One region of the Gryllotalpicola koreensis genome, then DNA from elsewhere that is predicted to be linked to it. Evidence: predicted binding sites of a transcription regulator. Region 1 holds the regulator's gene; each other region holds the start of a gene.
The links. Region 1 encodes LexA, which represses DNA repair genes until DNA is damaged. Its sites were predicted from a motif close to TCGAACANNTGTTCGA; they were not measured.
Positions count from the first base shown of each region.

Region 2: ABD708_RS01885 (HNH endonuclease signature motif containing protein) is a predicted target of LexA. The motif match lies at 4,219-4,234, and genes of this name have one in related genera.
Region 3: ABD708_RS09635 (Rv2578c family radical SAM protein) is a predicted target of LexA. The motif match lies at 2,763-2,778, and genes of this name have one in related genera.

Region 1 is NZ_BAABBW010000006.1:198,152-205,517, reverse strand. It holds gene hisB (imidazoleglycerol-phosphate dehydratase HisB) at 1-36, opposite strand, end outside; gene ABD708_RS18160 (histidinol-phosphate transaminase) at 42-1,166, opposite strand; gene ABD708_RS18155 (LysM peptidoglycan-binding domain-containing protein) at 1,207-1,569, opposite strand; gene lexA (transcriptional repressor LexA) at 1,819-2,520, shown strand; gene ABD708_RS18145 (methylenetetrahydrofolate reductase) at 2,544-3,515, opposite strand; gene hflX (GTPase HflX) at 3,512-5,059, opposite strand; gene ABD708_RS18135 (class I SAM-dependent methyltransferase) at 5,105-5,722, shown strand; gene dapF (diaminopimelate epimerase) at 5,744-6,628, opposite strand; gene miaA (tRNA (adenosine(37)-N6)-dimethylallyltransferase MiaA) at 6,541-7,366, opposite strand, start outside.
Region 2 is NZ_BAABBW010000001.1:387,658-395,023, reverse strand. It holds gene ABD708_RS01900 (DUF4118 domain-containing protein) at 1-1,325, shown strand, start outside; gene ABD708_RS01895 (response regulator) at 1,322-2,014, shown strand; gene ABD708_RS01890 (hypothetical protein) at 2,004-2,699, opposite strand; gene ABD708_RS01885 (HNH endonuclease signature motif containing protein) at 2,852-4,174, opposite strand; gene ABD708_RS01880 (enoyl-CoA hydratase/isomerase family protein) at 4,331-4,993, shown strand; gene ABD708_RS01875 (cytochrome b/b6 domain-containing protein) at 5,109-6,905, opposite strand; gene ABD708_RS01870 (electron transfer flavoprotein subunit alpha/FixB family protein) at 6,911-7,366, opposite strand, start outside.
Region 3 is NZ_BAABBW010000003.1:228,821-236,186, forward strand. It holds gene ABD708_RS09625 (aspartate-semialdehyde dehydrogenase) at 1-1,022, shown strand, start outside; gene mqo (malate dehydrogenase (quinone)) at 1,200-2,669, shown strand; gene ABD708_RS09635 (Rv2578c family radical SAM protein) at 2,787-3,923, shown strand; partial or broken gene ABD708_RS09640 (YbhB/YbcL family Raf kinase inhibitor-like protein) at 3,932-4,336, opposite strand; gene ABD708_RS09645 (thymidine kinase) at 4,549-5,238, shown strand; gene ABD708_RS09650 (helix-turn-helix transcriptional regulator) at 5,673-7,202, shown strand; gene ABD708_RS09655 (signal peptidase I) at 7,309-7,366, opposite strand, start outside.

The sequences.
Region 1 (7,366 bases):
GCGCGTGATGGCTGCGGTGCGGGGGCCTGCGGTCATGGCCCTCAGCCTACCGGGGCGTGCTCGGCGGAGACGATGGCGCCTGCCCCGTGCCGGGCGACGTAGCGGGCCATCGCGTCGAGGAACTCGCCCGTCTCCGACGCGGTTCCCGCCGAGACGCGCAGGCTGTTCGGGATGCCCATCTCGCGGATGATGATGCCCTCTGCGAGCAGCTCGTCGAACACCTCTCGCGGGTTCGCGACATTGTCGAACAGCACGAAGTTGCTCCACGTGCGGTACGGGTGGAAGCCAAGCTCGCCGAGCCCGGCGACGATCCGGTCGCGCTGCACCTTGATCTCGTCGACCATCGCCAGCATCTCGGGCGCGTGCGCCAGCGCGCCGAGCGCGGCGGCCTGGGTGAGGGCGGACAGGTGGTACGGCAGCCGGACGAGGCGCAGGGCGTCGGCGATCGCCGGGTCCGCGGCGAGATAGCCGAGTCGCACGCCGGCGTAGGCGAAGGCCTTGCTCATGGTGCGCGACACCACGAGGCGCTCTCGCCCCGGCAGCAGCGTGATGGCGCTCGGCTCGCCCGCGGGGAAGAACTCAGCGTATGCTTCGTCGACGATCACGATGCCGGGCGCCGCGTCGTAGACGGCCTCGACGACATCCAGGCCCAGCGGTGTCCCGGTCGGGTTGTTCGGAGAGCACAGGATCACGACGTCGGGCTGTGTGCGTCGCACCCATTCGACGGCGCGCACGGCGGATAGCTCGAAGTCGACGTCACGGTCGCCCGCGATCCATTCGGTTCCCGTACCGGATGCCAGCAGCGGGTACATCGAGTAGGTGGGTGCGAAGCCGAGCACCGTGCGCCCAGGACCCCCGAATGCCTGCAGGAGCTGCTGCAGGATCTCGTTGGAGCCATTGGCGGCCCAGAGATTGTCGCGGTTCAAGCCGTGACCGAGGTAAGCGGCGAGCGCGTCGCGCAGTTCGACGAACTCACGATCGGGATAGCGATTGGCACCGGCGACCGCGTTCGCGAGCCGGGCGAGCACATCGGCCTGCACCTCGTCGGGGATGGGGTGCGTGTTCTCGTTGACGTTCAGCTCGACCCGCACATGCTTCTGCGGCGCCCCGTAGGGCTCGCGCCCACGCAGGTCGTCACGGATCGGCAGATCGGAAAGAGACGTCACCTCACCATCGTAGGCGCGGTACGAGGGAGCACCTTGGCGGTTACTTCGCGTACTGCGGAGGGATCGCGAGCGACTCCCCCGGCGTGACGACCGAGCTCTGCAAGCCGTTCATGTCGACGATCGCATCGATGACCTCGCGAGGGTCGTCGTGGGGCGCCACCGTCTCGGCGATCTGCCAGAGCGACTCGCCGGGGCGCACCGTCACATGCTCGATGCTCGCCGGCGCGCCGGCGGAGACTCCGCCGGCTGCCGCCGAGCCGGAGCTCACGCCGAACCAGACGGCGGCCGCGACGAGCGGCGCGGCCGCAGCGGCCACAAGCACCAGCCTGCCGCGCCGGGTGAGGCGCAGGTGCGAGCGCGCGGCGGGGGCCGCAGCCGTGCGGCGCACGGGCCCTGCAGACATGTGAACTGTGATGCTGGTCATCTCAGTACCTCTACCTTCGTCACCTGATTCGGAACGCATGTTCGACGTATTCGACATTTCCGAACCTATCTTCGATTCGATGTGAGCGCAAGCCCCGGCTCATTAGCGAAGTTATCCACCGGTTTCGGCGACTCGCTCGAACAAATCCCCTACACAGAGGGCGTTTGACGCTAATGTGTGGCTCACTGGTCGAAATGCAACCAGGGACCACTGACATTGGGGATTCACGTGACCACAGACGCCGTCAGCAAGGACACCGGCACCGCACCCAAGCGGCGCACCCGACGCCGCAAGAACCTCAGCGACAAGCAGCTCGCCATCCTCGACGTGATCAAGAAGTCGCTGGCCGCGCGAGGCTATCCGCCGAGCATGCGCGAGATCGGCGACGCCGTGGGCCTCGCCTCGCTGTCGAGCGTGACCCACCAGCTCAACCAGCTCGAGCTCTCCGGCTACCTGCGCCGCGACCCAAACCGGCCGCGCGCGCTCGAGATCCTAATCGACCCGCCCTCGCCGACCGAGCAGACCGATGACTTCGAGGCGAAGGCGCCCGTCGGTGACGCCATGCTCGTGCCGCTCGTCGGCCGCATCGCGGCCGGCGTGCCCATCACGGCGGAACAGCAGGTGGAAGAGGTCTTCCCGCTCCCCCGCCGGCTCGTCGGCAACGGCGACCTCTTCATGCTCAAGGTCGCGGGCGAGTCGATGATCGACGCAGCGATCTGCGATGGCGACTGGGTGGTCGTTCGACAGCAGCAAGACGCGATCAACGGCGACATCGTCGCCGCGATGCTCGAAGGCGAGGCAACCGTCAAGGTGTTCCGGCAGCGTGACGGCCACACCTGGCTGCTGCCGCGGAACTCCGCCTTCGAGCCGATCCTCGGGGACGAGGCGGTCGTGCTCGGCAAGGTCGTGGCGGTGCTGCGCGCCGTCTGAGCGCACTCAGAGGCTCTCGAGACTCAGGGAAGCGGCGCCGCAGCGAAGTCCGGCGCCACGAGCTCGCTGTAGCGCGTCGCGTCGATGAACGCCGCGCGCGCGAGCACCGCCAGCGGTGTCTCGTGCAGGTTGCGGGTGTAGAGATGGATGCCCGGAGCGCCGCCCTCGACCAGCCGCTCCGCCAGCCGCGCCGCGTAGTCGATGCCGACCTCGCGCTGGCCCTCGGAAGTCGTCTCCGCATCGAGCGCAGCGGCGAGGTCAGAGGGCATCGGCTCGCCGGACAGCTCAAGGCTGCGTGCGAGAGCCGGCAGCGTCGTCACGGGCATGATCCCGGGCAGAATCGGGAACTCGACCCCTGCGGCGCGCGCCCTATCGAGCAGGCGGAAGTAGTCGTCGGCGTGGAAGAACAGCTGCGTGATCGCGAGATTGGCACCGGCCGCCTGCTTCGCGAGCAAGGTGTCGATGTCCTGCTCGACGGACCGCGACGAGGGATGCCCGTTCGCGAACGCGGCCACGGCGATGACGATCCGCTCGCGGCCGTCTCGATCAAGGGTGATGCCGCGCGTGCCGGGTAAAGGCACCTCGCGCCACGGAGTGCGCTCGTGCTGCACAGCGTGGATCAGCTGGACGAGCTCGGCCCCCGAGCGAAGATCACCGGGGAAGGCGCCTTCGCTGAACCCCGCCGGGAGGTCACCGCGCACGGCGAGGAAGCTGTGCACTCCGGCATCCAGAAAGGTCCGCACGGTCTCGTGCGTGCCTTGCACGGTCGAGCCCACGCACGTGAGGTGCGCCATGGTGCGCACCTCGGGGTGGTGGTCGATCAGAAGCCTCAGCACGTCGAGCGAGGCGCCCTGCGACGACCCGCCGGCACCGTAGGTCACCGACATGAACTCCGGCCCCGCGGCCGCGAGCCGCGCGATGCGACCGGGCAGCTGCTGCGCGATCAGCGGCGAGCGGGCGGGGTGCAGCTCGAAGGAGAACGGGACGTGCCTCACGCCCGGTCGACCGCCTCGAGTCGGTACGGCTCGAACTGCGCCACGCGGCTGGGGTCGATGAGCGCCGAGACGCGCGTGCCCTCTTCCGTGTACTCCTGCGACGTGACCCGCCCGCGCGCATGCAGCGCCGCGATGACCTCGCCGTGCTCGTACGGCACGAGCAACTCGATCGGCACCGAGCGGTCCGGGATCAGATGGGCGATGCGCGCGAGCACCTCGTCGATGCCCTCACCAGTGCGCGCACTGGCGAACACCGCCCCCGGCACGAGGCCGCGCAGCACGAGACGGGTGTCGTCGTCGATCAGATCCGACTTGTTGAAGACGACGAGCTCGGGGATGTCGCGGGCGCCGACCTCGCCGATCACGTCGCGCACCGTCTGAAGTTGGCTGGCGGGATCGGGATGCGAGGCGTCGACGACGTGGACGATCACCTCGGCGTCCTGCACCTCCTCGAGCGTCGAGCGGAAGGCCTCGACGAGCTGGTGCGGGAGGTTGCGCACGAAGCCGACCGTGTCGGCGAGCGTGTACGGGCGCCCGTCGACGGTCTGCGAGCGGCGCACCGTGGAGTCGAGCGTCGCGAAGAGCGCGTTCTCGACGAGCACGCCGGCCCGCGTGATGCGGTTCAGCATGCTCGACTTGCCGGCGTTGGTGTAGCCGGCGATGGCGACAGACGGCACCTCGTTGCGGCGTCGGTTGGCACGTTTCGCCTCGCGTGCCGGCTTCATCTCCTTGATCTGCCTGCGCAGCTTCGCCATGCGGGAGTGGATGCGGCGGCGGTCGAGCTCGATCTTCGTCTCACCGGGCCCACGGCTTCCCATGCCGTTGCCCGCACCGCCCACCTGGCCGCCGGCCTGGCGGCTCATGGACTCGCCCCAGCCGCGCAGGCGGGGAAGCAGATACTCGAGTTGCGCGAGCTCGACCTGGGCTTTGCCCTCGCGGCTCTTCGCGTGCTGGCTGAAGATGTCGAGGATGACCGCAGTGCGGTCGATGACCTTGACCTTGACGACGTCTTCGAGGGCACGTCGCTGGCTGGGCGCCAGCTCGGTGTCGGCGATCACGGTGTCGGCGCCGAGATGCGCGACGACGGCCGCGAGCTCCTCCGCCTTTCCTCGGCCGAAGTAGGTGCTCGGATCGGGGTGCGGGCGGCGCTGCAGCAAGCCGTCGAGCACCACGGCGCCCGCGGTCTCGGCGAGCGCCGCGAGCTCGCGCAGCGAGTTCTCGGCGTCCTCGAGCGAGCCGCCCGAGTACACCCCGATGAGGATGACGTTCTCGAGCCGCAGCTGCCGGTACTCGACCTCGGTGACGTCCTCGAGCTCGGTGGAGAGCCCGCCGACGCGACGCAGCGCTGCACGGTCGTCACGGTCGAGCTGCTCGCCGTCGGTGTCGCCGAAGCCTGCGGCATCCGTCGTCTGCAATGCCTGCGCGCGCTGCCCGAACAGGGCGTAGCCGGCCGCATGCGAGTCCGCGTTCGCGAGGACGCGGGCGACGACGTCGTCGTCTGCGCGGGTGCCGGTCTCGCTGGAGGTGGTGTGATCTGCGGTCATTATTGAGGACTAACTCTACTTCCGTCGGTGCTGTACGTTTCTGACATGTCTTCCGGTGACCACTACTTCAGCGCGTCACCGGGAAGCGACCCGAAGCTGCGGCCGATCGACGTGCGCCTCGCCGATCGCGATCTCACGGTCACGACCGGCGCCGGGGTGTTCAGCCCCGACCACGTCGACACCGGCACGGCCGTGCTGCTGGCCAATACCCCGGAGCCGCCGCCCGGCGGCCACCTGCTCGATCTGGGCTGCGGTTGGGGGCCGATCGCCCTGTCGCTCGCGCTCGGTTCGCCGCACGCGACGGTGTGGGCCGTCGACGTCAATGAGCGGGCACTCGAACTCGTCGCGCGCAACGCGGCCGACCTCGGACTCACCAATGTGAACGCTGTGCGGCCCGAGGATGTTCCGGCCGAGGTCGCGTTCATGACCATCTGGTCGAACCCGCCCATTCGCGTCGGGAAGAACGAGTTGCACAGCATGCTGCAGACCTGGCTGCCGCGACTCGAGGTGGGGTCGGATGCCTGGCTCGTGGCCGCACGGAATCTGGGCTCCGATTCGCTGCAGCGCTGGCTCGACACCGCGCTGCCCGGCTTCGGCACCACGCGCGCAGCGACCAGTAAGGGCTTCCGGGTGTTGCGAGTGCGCAGGCACGCCGGCCAGTAGTCGGGCCAGACGCCTGCCCGCTCAGGCGAGCGTGATCTCGCCGTCGTAGACGAGCTCAGCAGGGCCCGAGAGGGAGAGGTGCTCGCCGTCGTCCTCGGTGGGGAACATGCGCACGGAGACCGTTCCGCCCGGAATGCTGACCCGCCAGTCGTTGGGCGCCCGGTCGCCGGCCCAGTGGCGGACCGCGAGCGCCGCAGCGACGGTGCCCGTGCCGCACGACAGGGTCTCGCCCACCCCGCGCTCGTGCACGCGCATACGGACGTGGCCGACGCCGTCCTTCACGAGCGGGTCGCCCGGCACCACGAATTCGACGTTAGCACCGTGCTCGGGCGAGGGGTCGATGACGGGAAGGTAGGACAGATCGAGCGCCTCGAGTTCGGCGTCGTCGGAGAGGGCGACCACGACGTGCGGGTTGCCCACGTCGATGCTCAGCCCGGGACGGGCTACCCCCAGCCCCTTGGCGTTCACGAGCGGCTCGTCATCGCCGATCCACCAGCCGCCCATGTCGACCTGGTAGCCGAGGGCCGAGCGCTGCACGTCGCGCACGCCCGCGCGCGTGCCGATGGGCAGGATCGCCCCCGCGGCCAGCTCGACGAGTCCGCTGCGGGTGAGGAACTCGGCATAGACGCGGATGCCATTGCCGCACATCTCGGCGACGGAACCGTCTGCGTTGTAGTAGTCCATGTACCATTCGGCGCCCGGGTTCTCGACGAGCGCCGCAGCGCCGGCATCGAGGCTCCGCGAGCGCACGGCGCGGATGACGCCGTCGGCGCCGATGCCGAAGTGCCGGTCGCAGAGGACCTGGATCTGGGCCGGGGTCAGCTCGAGGGAGCCGTCGGGGTCGGCGAAGAGGATGAAGTCGTTCCCGGTGCCGTGACCCTTGCTGAAGTGGAGCTTGACCGCCATTCGTCCAGCCTATCGACGGCCGCGTGGGCGCGCTGTGAGGCATCCACCGCCTCGGTGTCGAGCCATGCGACGTGCTCGTAGCGCTTGAACCAGCTCACCTGCCGGCGGGCGTAGCGGCGCGTCAGCGCCTGGGTCTGCGCGATCGCCTCTCCCTCGTCGAGCTCGCCGCGCAGCTGCGCGAGCGCCTGCGCATAGCCGATCGCCCGCGAGGCCGTCACGCCGCGCTCGATGCCCGCCGCCCGCAGGCCGTCGGCCTCGTCGACGAGGCCCGCGGCCCACATCGACCGGACCCGCGCGTCGAGCCGCTGCACGAGCAGCTCGCGCGGCGTGGTGAGCCCGATGAGGAGCGACGGATGCCACAGCCGAGGCGACTCGGGCAGGGCGGCGCCGTGCCCGAGCTCGGCAAGCTCATGGATCTCGAGGGCGCGGACGATGCGCCGGCCGTTGGCGGGGTCGAGCTTCGCGGCCGTGGCGGGGTCCGCGGCCCTGAGACGCGCGTAGAGCAGCCCCGGCCCCTGCTCGGCGAGCTCGGCCTCGAGGCGCGCGCGCAGCTCGCGGTCGCGGCCGGGGAAGCGGAAGTCGTAGACCACGCTCGACACGTAGAGACCCGAGCCGCCGACCAGGATCGGGACGGCGCCCCGGGCGAGGACAGTCTCGATCGCGGCGCGCGCGTCGCGCTGGTAGGCGGCAACGCTCGCCTCGTCTGTGACGTCGAGCACATCGAGGAGGTGATGCGGG
Region 2 (7,366 bases), on a different contig from region 1:
TCCGCTCGGCTGACGCGCTGACGGCCGAGGTGCTCGCCTTCCAGCTGATCGTGGTGGTCGCGGCCCTCATCGGCAGCATCTGGCCCGCCGTGTTCGCGGCGGTGCTGTCGGGCCTCACGCTCGACTACGTCTTCGTCGAGCCGTACTACACGATCACGATCGCCCGGCCGCTGCATCTCGCGGCGCTGCTGCTCTACGTCGTGATCGCCGTGCTCGTGAGCTTCCTGGTCGACCAGGCGGCGCGGCGCACCCGGGCGGCGCGGCGCTCGGCGGCGGAATCAGAGGTCCTGGCCACCGTGGCAGGAAGCGTGATCAGGGGTGACGACGCGGTCGAGGCGCTCGTCGTGCGCGCTCGCGAGGCGTTCGGGCTGGATGTCGCGCGCTTGGTCGCGCCGGACGGCGAGGTGCTCTTCGAGGTGAGCGCCGTCACCCCTACCCCGCGGGAACAGGTTGGCCGGGGAACTGCGGCGTCGTACCGCGAGCCGATCGGCGACCGCGCGGTCCTCGAGCTCTACGGCGCGGAGCTCGAGAGCAGCGACCGGCGCATTCTCGCCGCGATCGTGTCCCAGCTCGACGCCGCGCTCGAGCACCGCGACCTCGCCGACACGGCCGAGCAGCTCGCGCCGCTCGCCGAGACCGACCGGGTGCGCACCGCCCTGCTCGCCGCGCTCGGCCACGACCTGCGCCGCCCGCTCGCCGCGGCGACCGCGGCGGTCACGAGCCTGCGCTCACCGCAGCTGAAGCTGTCGCAGGGCGATCGCGACGAGCTGCTCGAGACGGCCCAGACCGGACTCGAGAACCTCAACACGCTCGTCACCAACCTGCTCGATGTGAGCCGCGTGCAGGCGGGCGTGCTGGCGGTGAACCTCGCCGACGTCGATGTCGACGACGTGCTGCCGTCGGCCCTCGAGGAGCTCGGCATCGCGCCGGGCGATGTCGTGCTCGACCTCCGCGAGCCGGTGCCGCCGGTGCGCGCCGACCCGGTGCTGCTGCAGCGGGTGCTCGTGAACCTGCTCGCCAACGCCTTGCGCTTCTCGGCCGCGCCGCCGCTGCTCGGCGTGAGCACCTTCGACGACCGCGTGCAGCTGCGCGTCGTCGACACCGGCCCCGGCGTTCCCGACGACCGCAAGGACGCGATCTTCCAGCCCTTCCAGCGCGAGGGCGACACCGACAACTCGACTGGCATCGGGCTGGGCCTCGCCCTCTCACGCGGTTTCGTCGAGGGCATGGGCGGCACGCTCGACGCTGAGGACACCCCGGGCGGCGGCCTCACGATGGTCGTCGAACTGCCCTGCGTCACGGCCGCACACGAGGAGTCCGCATGAGAATCGTGGTCGCCGATGACGATCGGCAGATCCTGGGCGCCCTGCGCATCATCCTCGCCGCGCACGGCTACGACGTCGTGCTCGCACGGAACGGCAAAGAGGCGCTCGACCGCGTCGTGAACGACCACCCCGACGTGGTCGTTCTGGATCTGGGGATGCCTCAGCTCGACGGCCTCGCCGTGATCGAGGCCATCCGTGGCTGGTCGGCGGTGCCGATCCTGGTGGTGTCGGGCCGGTCGGATTCCTCGGACAAGGTCGAGGCCCTCGACCTCGGCGCCGATGACTACGTCACGAAGCCGTTCCAGACGGACGAGCTGCTCGCCCGCATCCGCGCACTCGGCCGGCGCCGGGCGCCGGGCGATGACGCCGCCCCGGTCGTGCGCTTCGGCGACGTGATGGTCGACCTCGCGGCGCGCCGGGTCGTGCGGGGCGAGCCGGGCGCTGAGGCATCCGTTCGCCTGACCCCGACCGAATGGCAGCTGCTCGAGCTGCTCGTGCGCAACCCGGATCGCCTGGTGACGCGCGAGACGATCCTGACCGAGATCTGGGGCCCGAACCACACGGCGGACACCGGCTATCTGCGGTTGTACCTCTCTCAGCTGCGCAAGAAGCTCGAGCCTGACCCGTCGGCGCCGCGCTACCTGCTCACCGAGGCCGGCATGGGCTATCGCTTCGCGCCTACGGGGTGACGACGCCGAGGCGCGGCGAGACGGTGGCGACGCGCGCCTGCAGCACGATGAGCACCCCGACGGCGAGCTGGATCATGGGGAGGGCGACCGACCCCCAGCTCAGGATCGGAATGATCTCGGGCCCGGTTCCCAACAGTCCCTGCCACAAGAGGTCCGCGAGGACGTTCGCCAGCGCGAGCGCGGCGAGCCCCCAGCGCGCGGCACCGCGCAGCACGCCGGCGTGGATGACGAAGACGGATGCCACGACCAGCGCGACGTGGCCGAGGTAGACGACCCCTTCGAGCCCCCAGACCACGATGTTCAGCAGGTGTTGGTCAGGTTGCCCGGTGCCGTCATAGGCGCTGGCGGGCAGATAGGTCATGGGGCTCAGGGGCGCGAGGTTCAGAAGATCGCCGGCGAGGACCGCGGAAGGGAACATGATCAGGGCGATCTTCCCGGCGAGCAAGTCCCCGGCGATCCCCGATTCCTTTCCGATGCCCACGGCGAGCACGGCGAAGGCGGCGACGAGCACCGCGGACGAGGCGGTTGTCCCGATCGGCTGCCACGCGTAGTTCAGCCACGCCCGGCCCGCCGGAGGAAACACGTGGATCGCCTGCCAGGCGAGCGGCAGGAGCGTCGCGACCACGATTCCCGCGCCGCCCCAGGCCAGCGTCAGCCGCGGTGACCGCGGCGGCGTGCTCAGCATGACCACAGAGTCCTCTGCCCACCGGCCGCGCGCAAGTCGTACGTCTCGCATCGCTCCGGCATCTTTCCTCGCGCGACGTCTTGCATGGCCTCCATGCCCCGCACTGGTCAGGTGGTCGCTCCGCGGGGCAGACTTCTCCCCCGCGGGTGACTTCACGAACTGAGCGGGACGGGCGCGTTCGGGTTGACGGGCTGCCACTCGGTCGTGCGGCCGCCGTAGGACCAGCGCACCCACGGTCTGCCGTCGACCATGCGCACCTGCCAGGGCCCCTTCTCGACCTCGTCGTGGTGGAAAGGGCACAGCAACACGCCGTTGTCCACATCGGTGGCACCGCCCTCGAACCAGCTGAGCACATGGTGCGCCTCGGCGCGATACCCCGGCACATGGCACCCCGGAATGATGCACGCGCCGCCGTCGCGTACCGCCATGGCCCGCCTCTGGCGGCGGCTGAACGCCCGCTTGCTGCGCCCGAGTCGGAGGAACGCCCCGGTCTCGGTCAGCACGACCTCCTGCAATCCGCCCGTGCAGACCGCCTTGCGCGCGACTTGCACGCTGGTCGGCTCGGCGGCGCCGCTGATGAACGCGAGGCCCTTCCCCGCCGCGAGTTCGGCCTCGGTCGTCGAGATCCACACCGTCGGGTGGTCACCGCCGACCTCGAGCGTGTCGGCGATGCGCGCCTGCGCGCCGAACACCTCGGCCAAGCCGTCGGCGTACTTCTGACCGATCGTCCGCGAGTCGGCCGGCACGTCTGTGCCCGCACCCGCGTCTGTGCCCACAGCGGTTTCCGTGAAGGCGACCTTCCGCTTCGGGCTCGCGAAACCATCGAGGACCATGCGCACCTTGGCGGCGTACTCCACCGGGAGCTTCCCCGACACCGGCGCGAGCCCGTCCTGTTCCTTCCCGATCCAGAAGTAGCGCTTCTCGAACGCCTCCTGCGCGCGGCGCTCGATCGTCTCGGGCGAGAGCTCGGCCGCGAGCTTCTGCGCCTCTTCGCGCACCCGATCGGCCGGAGCGGTCACGGCGAGCTCGACCAGCTTCGCCTCGACGCCCGCGACCTCGCCCGCCGACGCACCCTCGGCCTTCTTCAGCTCGCCGGCGATCGCCTGGGCGCCCTCGCGCCCGATGCGCCCGTCGAGCACGGCGGCCTCGACGGCGGGCAGCTTGGCCAGGTCTTCGAGGTCGGCGACGAGCTTGCGTGCCGTCTTCCCCGACGAGCCGGTCATCGCCTCGACCGCCTGTGCCGTCGTCCTGTGCCCGAGCCGTTTCGCGAGCGAGTCGCCACCCGGCGTCGGGTCGGAGCGCCGGTTCAGCTCGGCGGCCCCTGCGAGCTCGAGAGCCTCGACCTGCCGCTTCACCTCGCTCACCCGCCCGAGGAAATCGACGACCTGCTGGTCGCTCAGGGCACTCGGTTCCACGGGCAGCAGCGCCGCGAGCCCAGTGAGGGCTGCGGCTGCAGTGGAACCGATGCAGGTCATGCCCGTAGTTTAGTCGCGAAGAGCCAAAATTAGAAGCCTGAAATACGAACAGATATCCACAACCCGCTTGTCACTCCGAGTTTCGCACAACCCACCGACGCTCGCGCCGTAGCGTGGTGACAGCACGTCAACGAGGACGGCGAGAAAGGCCAGCACATGCCCGTGACCCTTGAGCGCGTCGGCGACGTCTCGCTGCTCCGCTTCAACGACAACGAGAACCGCTTCACCCGCGACTGGCTCGACGCGGTCGATCACGCGCTTGACGACGTCACGGCTCAGGCATCCGTCACTCCCACCGCACTCGTCACGGTCGGCACCGCGAAGTTCTACTCCAACGGGCTCAACGTCGACGAACTCGCCGCAGGCGGTGAGCAGCGCGACAGCTATCTCGCAACCGTCCAGCGCCTGCTCGCCAAGCTGCTCACCCTTGGTGTGCCGACCGTCGCCGCGATCAACGGCCACGCCTTCGGCGCGGGCGCCATGCTCGCCCTCGCCCACGACTTCCGCATCATGAATGCCGAGAAGGGTTTCCTCTGCTTCCCCGAGATCGACCTGCACCTGTCCTTCGCGCCGGGCATGGCCCGCCTGATCCAGGCCAAGACGACGCCCGCGACGGCCGTCGAGGCCATGACGACGGGCAGAAGATATGGCGGGCCGGATGCCGCAGCCGCAGGTCTCGTCGACGCGGTCGCCGCCCCGGAAGAGCTGCTGAACAGCGCCGTCGCGCGGGCGGCATCCCTCGCCGGTAAAGACGCCGCCACCCTCGCCGCGATCAAGACCGAGATGTTCACGGTCGCGGTCGCGGCCCTGCGCGGCTGAGCCACGCGCAACGGTAGCCCCATGGCAGATAGACCATGGCACCGAGACGCGCGAAAGCGGGGGAATAGCCGATCAGAAGCCCATTTCGGCGCGTCTCGGCCGAGGCAGCAGGCCCCTACCGCCCCACCTTCCCGAACAGCGACGCGATGGGCGCCGTGACCAACGGACGCGCCGCCACCCAGCCGCCCGCCATCACGACGAGCGCCGCCACGAACAGCCAGAATCCGGTCCAGCTCACGACGTCGCTGTGCCCGTACATGTGGTTGAGGTTCCGCAGCGCGCCGGTCGCCAGCACGAGCACGACGTGGACCACGATGAACGCGCAGAACACGATCATGGTCGGGAAGTGGATCGCCCGCGCGAGCGGCAGCGGGTACAGGCGGCTCGCCCGCTCCCACTTCTTGTTCCACAGCCCCGACATGCGCACACCGGTGATCATGGCGAGCGGCGCGATCAGGAAGACGACCGCGAAGTAGCTCAGCTGCTGCAGGCTGTTGTAGTTCGCCCAGCCGTCCTCGGTCGGCCAGCTCAGTGAGGCGTACTTGATCGCCGCGGTGAACGCGTTGGGGAACACGGACCAGCTCGTCGGCACGATGCGCATCCACTGCCCTGTCGAGAACAGCGCGACGATGAAGATGACGCCGTTCGCCACCCACAGCAGGTCGAGCGACTGGTGCAGCCACACCGTGATGCTGACGCGGCGCTGCGGATTCCAGCGCGGCGACCAGCTCGCGGGCGGCTTCCGCTCGCCCCTGATCTGGATGCCCGTCCTGATGATCAGCAGCATGAAGAACGCGTTCAAGAAGTGCTGCCACTCGAGCCACAGTGGGAAGCCGACCGGGGCCGAGTCCGGCAGCGCGTACGCCCCCGGGAAGCGTCGCACGAAGTCCTGCGCCCACGCGAAGGTGAGCAGGCCGCGCGCCGCCAGCACGACGAGGCCGACGAACGCCGCGATCGCGATCACGCCGCCGATCGAGCGCCACACCCATTGCGAGAGGGTGAGTCCGCGATACAGCCGCGGCTCTGCCTTCGCGGTCGAGGACGGGGGCACGGATGCCTGAGCCGCAGCGGCCTTCGCCGCGGGCGCAGGTGCAGGCTTGGTCGCCGCGGGTGCCGCGGCCACGGACGCAGCTGCCGCCGGCTGAGGGGCCGGCACAGCCGGCGTCTCGAAGTCTGCGGGCGTACCGGCGGCTGTCGTAGTCGGCTCGGCGACAGTAGATGCGGCTTCGGTGGGTGCGATTGCGGCATCTATTGTCGCCGCAGCGTTGGTGCCGGTGCCGGTGCCGGTGCCTGTGCCGGCGCTGGCGGGTGCGGGCGCGGGGGCAGCTGCCGCCGCGGCGGCGAGTGCCGCATCATCGACCTCGGGCCAGGCCGGACCGCCGGCCACCCGCGGCAGCCCGCGCCGAATCGTCTTCGGCACCTGCGTGGCAGACGTCGCCGTCGCGGGCTGCGCGGCGGGGGGCGCCACGACTGCAGGCGTGCCGGTCGGCGCGCCGAGACGCGCCGAAACGGGGGACTCGCCCGGCAAAAGCCCACTTCCGCGCGTCTCGGCCGCGGCCACCTCGCTGAGCCCGACCTCGGGCCAGGGTGCGCCGCCGGCCACGCGCGGCAGTCCCCGGCGGATCCTGGTCGGCACCTGGGCGCCCGGTGCAGAGCCGCCGGCGACATTAGTTGTCGCTTCGGCGGGGGCGACTGCGGCATCTACTGTCGCCGGAGCGCCCGCGGCGGCGGCAGGAGCGACCGAAGCGGCAGCAACGTCCGAGCCGGCAGGCGCCCCGGCCCCGGCATCCGTCGCCGCACCCCCCACTGCCGCACGTGCCGCAACCTCCACAGCCGCCGCAGGCGGCCACGGCTCGCCGCCGCGCACCCGCGGCAGCCCGCGCCGGATCGACTTCGTCGTCGTCTCAGCCACGCGACTCAGCCCCGCTTCGCCTCGATCGCCGCGACGAGCTGCGGCACCACCTGGAACACGTCGCCCACGACGCCGAAGTCGGCGATCTGGAAGATCGGGGCGTCGGCGTCCTTGTTGATGGCGACGATCGTCTTGGCGGTCTGCATGCCGGCGAGGTGCTGGATCGCGCCGGAGATGCCGAGAGCGACATACAGCTGCGGCGACACCGAGACACCGGTCTGGCCGACCTGGTGCGCGTAAGGAATGTACCCCGCGTCGACCGCGGCGCGCGAAGCGCCGACGGCGGCGCCGAGGGCGTCGGCGAGCTGCTCGACGAGCGCGAACTTCTCGGCAGAGCCGAGGCCGCGGCCGCCGGAGACGACCCGTGCCGCGCCACGCAGCTCGGGCCGCGCCGAGGCGGTCTCGATCGCCTCGCGCGAGACCACCCGCACGGCAGGCGACGTCGCCTCGACCGAGAGCTT
Region 3 (7,366 bases), on a different contig from region 1:
CCGGCCAGGTCGGCTCGGTGATGCGCAAGCTGCTCGCCGAGCGCGAGTTCCCGATCGCGAGCATCCGCTTCTTCGCGACCGCCCGCTCGGCCGGCACCACGATCGAGTTCCAGGGCGAGCAGATCGTCGTCGAAGACGTCGAGACCGCCGACCCGTCGGGCATCGACATCGCGCTGTTCTCGGCCGGGGCCACCGGCTCGCGCGCCGCCGCCCCGCGTTTCGCCGCGGCGGGGGCGCTCGTCATCGACAACTCGAGCGCCTGGCGCATGGACCCTGAGGTGCCCCTCGTCGTCTCCGAGGTGAATCCGCACGCCATCGACGAGGCCGTGAAGGGCATCATCGCGAACCCGAACTGCACGACCATGGCGATCATGCCCGTGCTCAAGGTGCTCGACCGCGAGGCCGGCCTCACCCGCCTCATCGTCTCGACCTACCAGGCGGTGTCGGGCTCCGGACTCAAGGGCGCACAGGAGCTGGCGAACCAGGCGCGCGCGGCCGTGGCATCCGATCACCTGCTCGACCTCGTGCATGACGGCGGGGCCGTCGAGCTGCCCGAGGCGCAGATCTACAAGCGGCCGATCGCGTTCGACGTGATCCCGTTCGCGGGCAACCTCGTCGACGACGGGCTGAACGAGACCGACGAAGAGAAGAAGCTGCGCAACGAGAGCCGCAAGATCCTCGAGCTGCCCGGCCTGCTCGTGTCGGGCACGTGCGTGCGCGTGCCGGTGTTCACGGGGCACTCGCTGTCGGTGAACGCCGAGTTCGCTTCGCCGCTTTCGCCCGAGCGCGCGACGGAGTTGCTGACGGATGCCCCGGGCGTGACCCTCTCGGAGATTCCGACGCCGCTGCAGGCCGCCGGTCAGGACCCGTCGTTCGTCGGGCGCATCCGTGCCGACGAGGGCGCCCCCGAGGGCCGCGGCCTCGCGTTCTTCGTCTCGAATGACAACCTGCGCAAGGGCGCTGCCTTGAACGCGGTGCAGATCGCGGAGTTGCTCGCGCAGCGAGCACAGCAGCCCGCATAGCGGGCTTGCTGCGCGCGCGATCCGCCGAATGGTCGCAAAAGGCCCGCTTCTCTCGTGAAGGGGGACCATACGCGACCGCGCTGCGGGCCATGTGCGACCACGCCCCGTGCCGCGCGGGCGGTGCCCCGCGCCAGGGCTCTCAAAGTCTCTCGATCTCGAGACAGATAGGATGGCGGGGTGAGCGACAAAGCCCCCGTTGATGTGGTCTTGATCGGTGGCGGCATCATGTCCGCCACCCTCGGAACCTTCCTGAAGAGGGTGAGGCCCGACTGGTCGATCGTGATCCTGGAGCGCCTCGGCGGCCTCGCCGAGGAGAGCTCGAACCCGTGGAACAACGCGGGCACCGGCCACAGCGCGCTGTGCGAGCTCAACTACATGCCCCACCCGGACGACCCGACCAAGGCCCTGCAGATCAACGAGCAGTTCCAGCAGAGCCGCCAGTTCTGGGCGACGCTCGTGGAAGAGGGGGTGCTGGGGCAGGCATCCGATTTCATCAATCCCGCGCCGCACATGACCTTCGTGCGCAAGCCGAGCGACATCGAGTATCTGCGGATGCGGCACGAGACGCTCACCAAGCACGTGCTGTTCGAGGAGCTCGAGTACAGCGAGGACCGCGCCGAGGTCATGAAGTGGGCTCCGCTGCTGATGCGCGGCCGGAACAAGTGGGAGCAGTTCGCGGCGACGCGCTCGATCGCGGGCACCGATGTGAACTTCGGCACGCTCACCAAGCGGCTCACCGAGAAGCTCATCGCCGACGGCGCCGAGCTGCGGCTGAACTCCGAGGTGCGCGGGCTGAAGAAGCGCAAGGACGGCACCTGGCGCCTCAAGGTGCGCCAGCTGGTGCGGCAGCAGACCGAGACGATCGACGCGAAGTTCGTGTTCGTCGGCGCAGGCGGCTGGGCGCTCAAGGTGCTGCAGGCATCCGGGATTCCGGAGGCGAAGGGCTACGGCACGTTCCCGATCTCCGGCCAGTTCTACAAGACCTCGAACCCCGAGGTGGTCGGCCAGCACGCGGTGAAGGTGTACTCGCAGGCCGAGGCCGGGGCGCCGCCCATGAGCGTGCCCCACCTCGACAAGCGCGTCGTTGACGGCGAGGCGTCGCTGCTCTTCGGGCCCTACGCGGGCGCCGACCCCAAGTTCCTCAAGTTCGGCAGCGTGCTCGACCTACCTGCGGGTATCCGCCCGTCCAACATCGGGCCGTACCTGCGCGTCGCGCTCGACAACCTCGTGCTGCTCAAGTACCTGATCAGCCAGCTGCTGCTGACGAAGAAGGGCAAGTTCGCCGAGCTGAAGAAGTTCATGCCGACGGCCAAACCCGACGACTGGGAGCTGATCACCGCCGGGCAACGCGCCCAGGTGATCAAGAAGGACCCGAAGAAGGGCGGCGTGCTGCAGTTCGGCACCGAGGTGATCGCCCACGAGGACGGCACCATCGTCGGCCTGCTCGGCGCCTCGCCCGGCGCCTCGACCGCGGTGTCGATCATGCTCGACGTGCTGAAGACGTGTTTCCCGAGCGAGTACGAGGGGGAGTGGCAGGCACAGCTGAAGGCCCTCATCCCGACGCTCGGGCAGTCGCTGGATGCTGATCCCGAGCTCGCCCGCGCCACCATGGCGCGCACCGCGAAGGTGCTCGGCCTGCAGCGGTAGGCGCGCTCGCGCTGGTCGAGTAGCCCGGCTGAGCCGGGCGTATCGAGACCCTCCCCGGCGTATACACACATTCGAAAATCGACGGATTAAAACTCGAATCGGTGTTCTAATAGGTGAATGCGGTGGGAGAACCAAGAGCTCGGGGTCGAGTCCGATGACGCGCTGCCCGGGCTCGCGAAACTGAACAATCTGGTGCGTACCGTGCGCACCCCGGAATTCGATGGGATCGTCTTCCACGAGATCCTCGCGAAGTCGGCGCTGAACCAGGTGCCGGGCGGCTCGAAGGTGATGCCCTACGCCTGGACGATCAACCCCTACAGGGGCTGCAGCCATGCATGCTCATACTGCTTCGCTCGGCCCACGCATAAGTACCTCGAACTCAACGTGGGTCGCGACTTCGACTCCCAGATCATCGTCAAAGTGAACGTGGCCGAGGTGCTGCGGCGCGAGCTCGCGCGGCCGAAGTGGCAGGAGAACAGGCATCCGGTCGCCCTCGGCACCAATACCGACCCGTATCAGCGCGCGGAGGGCCGCTACAAGCTCATGCCCGAGATCATCAGGGCGCTCGCCGAGGCGAGGACCCCGTTCTCGATCCTGACCAAGGGCACGCTGCTGCGGCGCGATCTGCCGCTGCTCGCGGAGGCGTCGAGGCAGGTGCCGGTCGATCTCGCGATGTCGATCGCGATCTACGACGACGAGCTGCAGCAGTCGGTCGAGCCGGGGACGCCGCGGGCGAAGGAGCGCCTCGCGACCGTCACCGCGGTGCGCAACGCGGGGCTCGACTGCAGCGTTTTCATGATGCCGATCCTGCCGTTCCTCACCGACACGACCGAGCACCTCGATTTCGCGCTGAGCCAGGTGAAGGCATCCGGCGCGACGAGCGTGCTCTACACCGCGCTGCACCTCAAGCCCGGCGTCAAGGAGTGGTTCACCTTCTGGCTTGAGCGCGAGCACCCCGAGCTGATCGCGAAGTACGCCGAACTCTATCAGGGGCGGACGTATGCCCCGAAGGAGTACCGGCAGTGGCTCGCCCGCCGCATCAAGCCGCTGATCGCGAAGCACGGCCTCACCCGCGGCCGCGAAGACCTGGTCACCGGCGGCATCGAGTCGTCGGCGACCGGCGACCGTCGTGCGGGCGTTGTGCCGCGCGGCCGGGCGACGCGCATCGATGCGGACGGCGAGCGGCGCACGCCCCTGGTTTTCTTCGAAGAGATGGATGCCGCAACGCTCGCCCCCGAGCCGACGCTGTTCTGAGTCGGCGTCTACACGCTCTCGTAGACCCCGTCGAGCCGGGCGCGCGCGATGACGTGCCCCCGCATGGCATGCAGCGCGTCCTCGAGGGCGAAACCCCGCGCGAGCGACATCGGCCGGTCGACGGCGAACAGCTGGAACACATAGGCGTGCGGGCCGTGCGAGCGCGGCGGCAGCGGCCCCATCCAGCCGAGCTTCCCGAAGGCGCCCTTGCCGTGCACGATGCCGCTCACGGGGCTCGGGTTCGCGAGCGCGCCTTCGGGAAGAGCGCCGAGGGCGGGGTTGATGCCGACAGAGAGCGCGTGGGTGGCGGGCTTCCCCATCAGCACGTCGGGGTCCTGCACGATCAGCACCAGTTCGACGGCTTCGGCGGGCGGCTCCGTCCAGGCGAGCGCGGGCGACGGGGTGGGGGGCGAACAGCTTGCCGCGGAACCGCTCGGGAATCGCGCCGCCGTTCGCGAAGTCGGGGCTCGTCAGGGCGAAACCCTCTGGGGCGCTCAGCTCGCGGCGCTCCCAGACGAGCCTGTGATGGCCTGCGCGGCGGTTGCGCAGTGCGTATCCAAGGGGGTTGGCGGGCATGGGGCCAGTCTGCCGGGTTTTGCCGTGGCCCACTCAATACGATGAGGGGATGGCGAAGCTTTACTTCCGCTACGGGGCGATGAACAGCGGCAAGAGCACCGCACTGCTCCAGGCGGCGTTCAACTACGAGGAGCGCGGCCACAACGTCCTGATCGCGAAGCCCGCGCTGGACACGAAGGGCGACGACCAGATCGTCAGCCGCCTGGGCCTCGCGCGCACGGTCGACTTCACCGTCGATGCGACTGCCGACATCTATCTCCTCTTCCAGCAGCACCGCACACACACCCTGAACTCGCACGGTCGCGACGTGAGCGCGCTCCTCGTCGACGAGGCGCAGTTCTTCACCGAGGCTCAGGTCGACGACCTGCTGCGCATCGCGCTGCTCGAGGACGTGCCGGTGCTCGCCTACGGCATTCGCACCGACTTCCAGACCGTCGCCTTCCCGGGCAGCAGGCGCCTGCTCGAGGTCGCCCATGCCATCGAGGAGCTCAAGACGATCTGCCGATGCGGCCGCAAGGCGATCTTCAACGCGCGCGTCATCAACGGCGAGTACGTGTTCGACGGGGCGCAGGTCGCCATTGACGAGGGTCTTCTTCCTGAGGCATCCGTCACCTATGAATCGCTCTGCGGTCTCTGCTACCTGCAGGAGTCGCACGGCACTCTCAATAACGGCCGCCGGCACTGGCCAGGCGGGACGGCGCCGGCTTATGCCGACGCCCCCGATGCGGACTTCATGTAGACGAGATCCGGGCGCGATCCAGGCCAGGTATAGACGATCGTGCGGATTCCTCACGGCCAGCCCCACAACTGGGTTGGCGTTTCGTCCCCAAACCCCTGAACGGGGCGCAATTCCACTCTTGACCGGCCGAGCGCGGTTTTGGCTGAATAGACCGGGCGGTACACCCGCCCGCTCACACCCGCCAGCTCCAGGAGCCCCATGCCGTTCAAGAAACATGTGGAGGTATACCTCGGCCGAGACGGGCAGCGCATCGAAGTCGCATGCACCTGCCCGATCGGACGAGACCACGACTATTCCCGCTGGGTCGAGCTGGTGGGCGGTGAGAGGTACAAGGGGTTGGAGCAATCGGCGGGCTGAGCGCCGCGCCCGATATTCTGATTCGCCGAGAGGGGGGGCGAAGTGGGGAGCGCGCAGAGCACGAGCGAGTCGCGTCGTTGATCTATCTCGCGCTCTCGGAACATCGCCACGACGACGCCGTCGACCTCGCCGAGGCCAATTGGCCGGTGCTGATCAGCAACAACGTCGCCGCGCTGCGCGCCGTCGCCGATGAGCTGACACCGGCCGAGATCGCGGCTCGGCCCGCATGGGATCGCATCCGGCGTTACCTCGGCTTCCTCATGCTCGAGTCGTCGATGCGGCCGGTTGCCTACGTCGAGACGGCGTTGCCCCACCCGCCGCGGTCGCTCGCCGACACGCTGCTCACGCTCACCACGCGCAGCATCTCCGCCCGCACGGCCGGCCGCTTCGGCGAGGCCGTGCAACTGGCGCGCACCGCGCTCGAACGGCTCGCCGAAGCCCGCGAGTCGGACCGTGACGCGCTGCAGCACCGGCTCGCAGACGGCTACCTGCAGTGGGGCCTGTCCTTCGAGTTCGCCGTGCTCGAGACCGAGGCCCTCAATGCGCTCGAGCGCGCCTACGATCTCGGCGTCGCGTTCGAGAACACGCGGGCCGCGGCGGATGCGGCGGGTGAGATCGCCTGGATCCACACGCTGGGCGGCGGCGGCATCCACGCCGATCAGTGGATCGAGCGTGCCCGGCAACTGGCCGCGTCGAGCCGGTCGTCGCAGGCGTGGCGACGCACCGACGTGCTCGCGGCGGCGGTGCGCCTGGCCGACAGGCTGCAACCCGACGCGGCGATCGACATGCTCGCGCACCGGCCACAGGGCTCGGTCGACGAGCACCGTCTGGTGGCGCTGGCGCAATCGGCGGTCTTCCGGATGTCGGCGGGGCGCGCGAGCACCACTGTGCTGCTGTCCGAGCTGCGCCGCGCCCAGACCTCGGACGCCCCGCTGTTCGCCGAGGGGAACCACAACGTCACGACCTTCGGGTACATCGAGGCTCTTGTCCACCTCTACGCCGACCGGCCAGACCGGTCGATCGAGCTGCTCACCCGGCTCGAGGGTGTGCAGCGCGGGGCGTGGGCGCTCGGCGTGCGCGCGGCCGCGGAGCTCGCCGTCGGGAACGACGCGCTGGCGCAGCGCGACGCCGACACGGTCATCTCGGAGTATCCGCAGTGGCCCCGCCAGCTCCTTCCCGCTCTGCTCGTGAAGGCTGCGCTCGCGCTGCAGGCCGGCGATACGACCACTGCGGTGAGCTCGTTCACGGATGCCTGCACGCTCGCCATCGACAACGAGCTCATCTCATCGCTGGTGATCATTCCGCACGCGGACTTCTCCCGGCTGCTGCAGCTCGCCGGTGAACGCCTCGACGATCCCCGGCTCGACGGCTTGGCCCGCACGCCGCTGATGTTCGCCCCCGCCCGGCGTACCTCGGTGAAACTCTCGCCCCGCGAACTCGAGGTGCTGCACGAACTCGCCCACGGCGGCGCGCTCGCAGCGGTGGCGGCCCGCCTGCACCTCTCGGTCAACACCCTCAAGGTGCACAACCAGGCGATCTACCGCAAGCTCGGGGTCGACGGTCGCGAGCAGGCGGTCACGGCCGCCCGCGACCGCGGGTTCATCTAGGCGGCGGCGTCGGCGCGGTACCCGCTCGGTTTCACTTGCGCTGCTCAGATCCGCAGTGCGCGGCTCGGATCCGAGCAGCGGATGCCGGATGCGAGCAGCGCAACCGTCAGGCGGCCTCCGCGCGACGGCGGCCGTGCTTCTGCGTGCGCCTCCGCGCCTGCTGA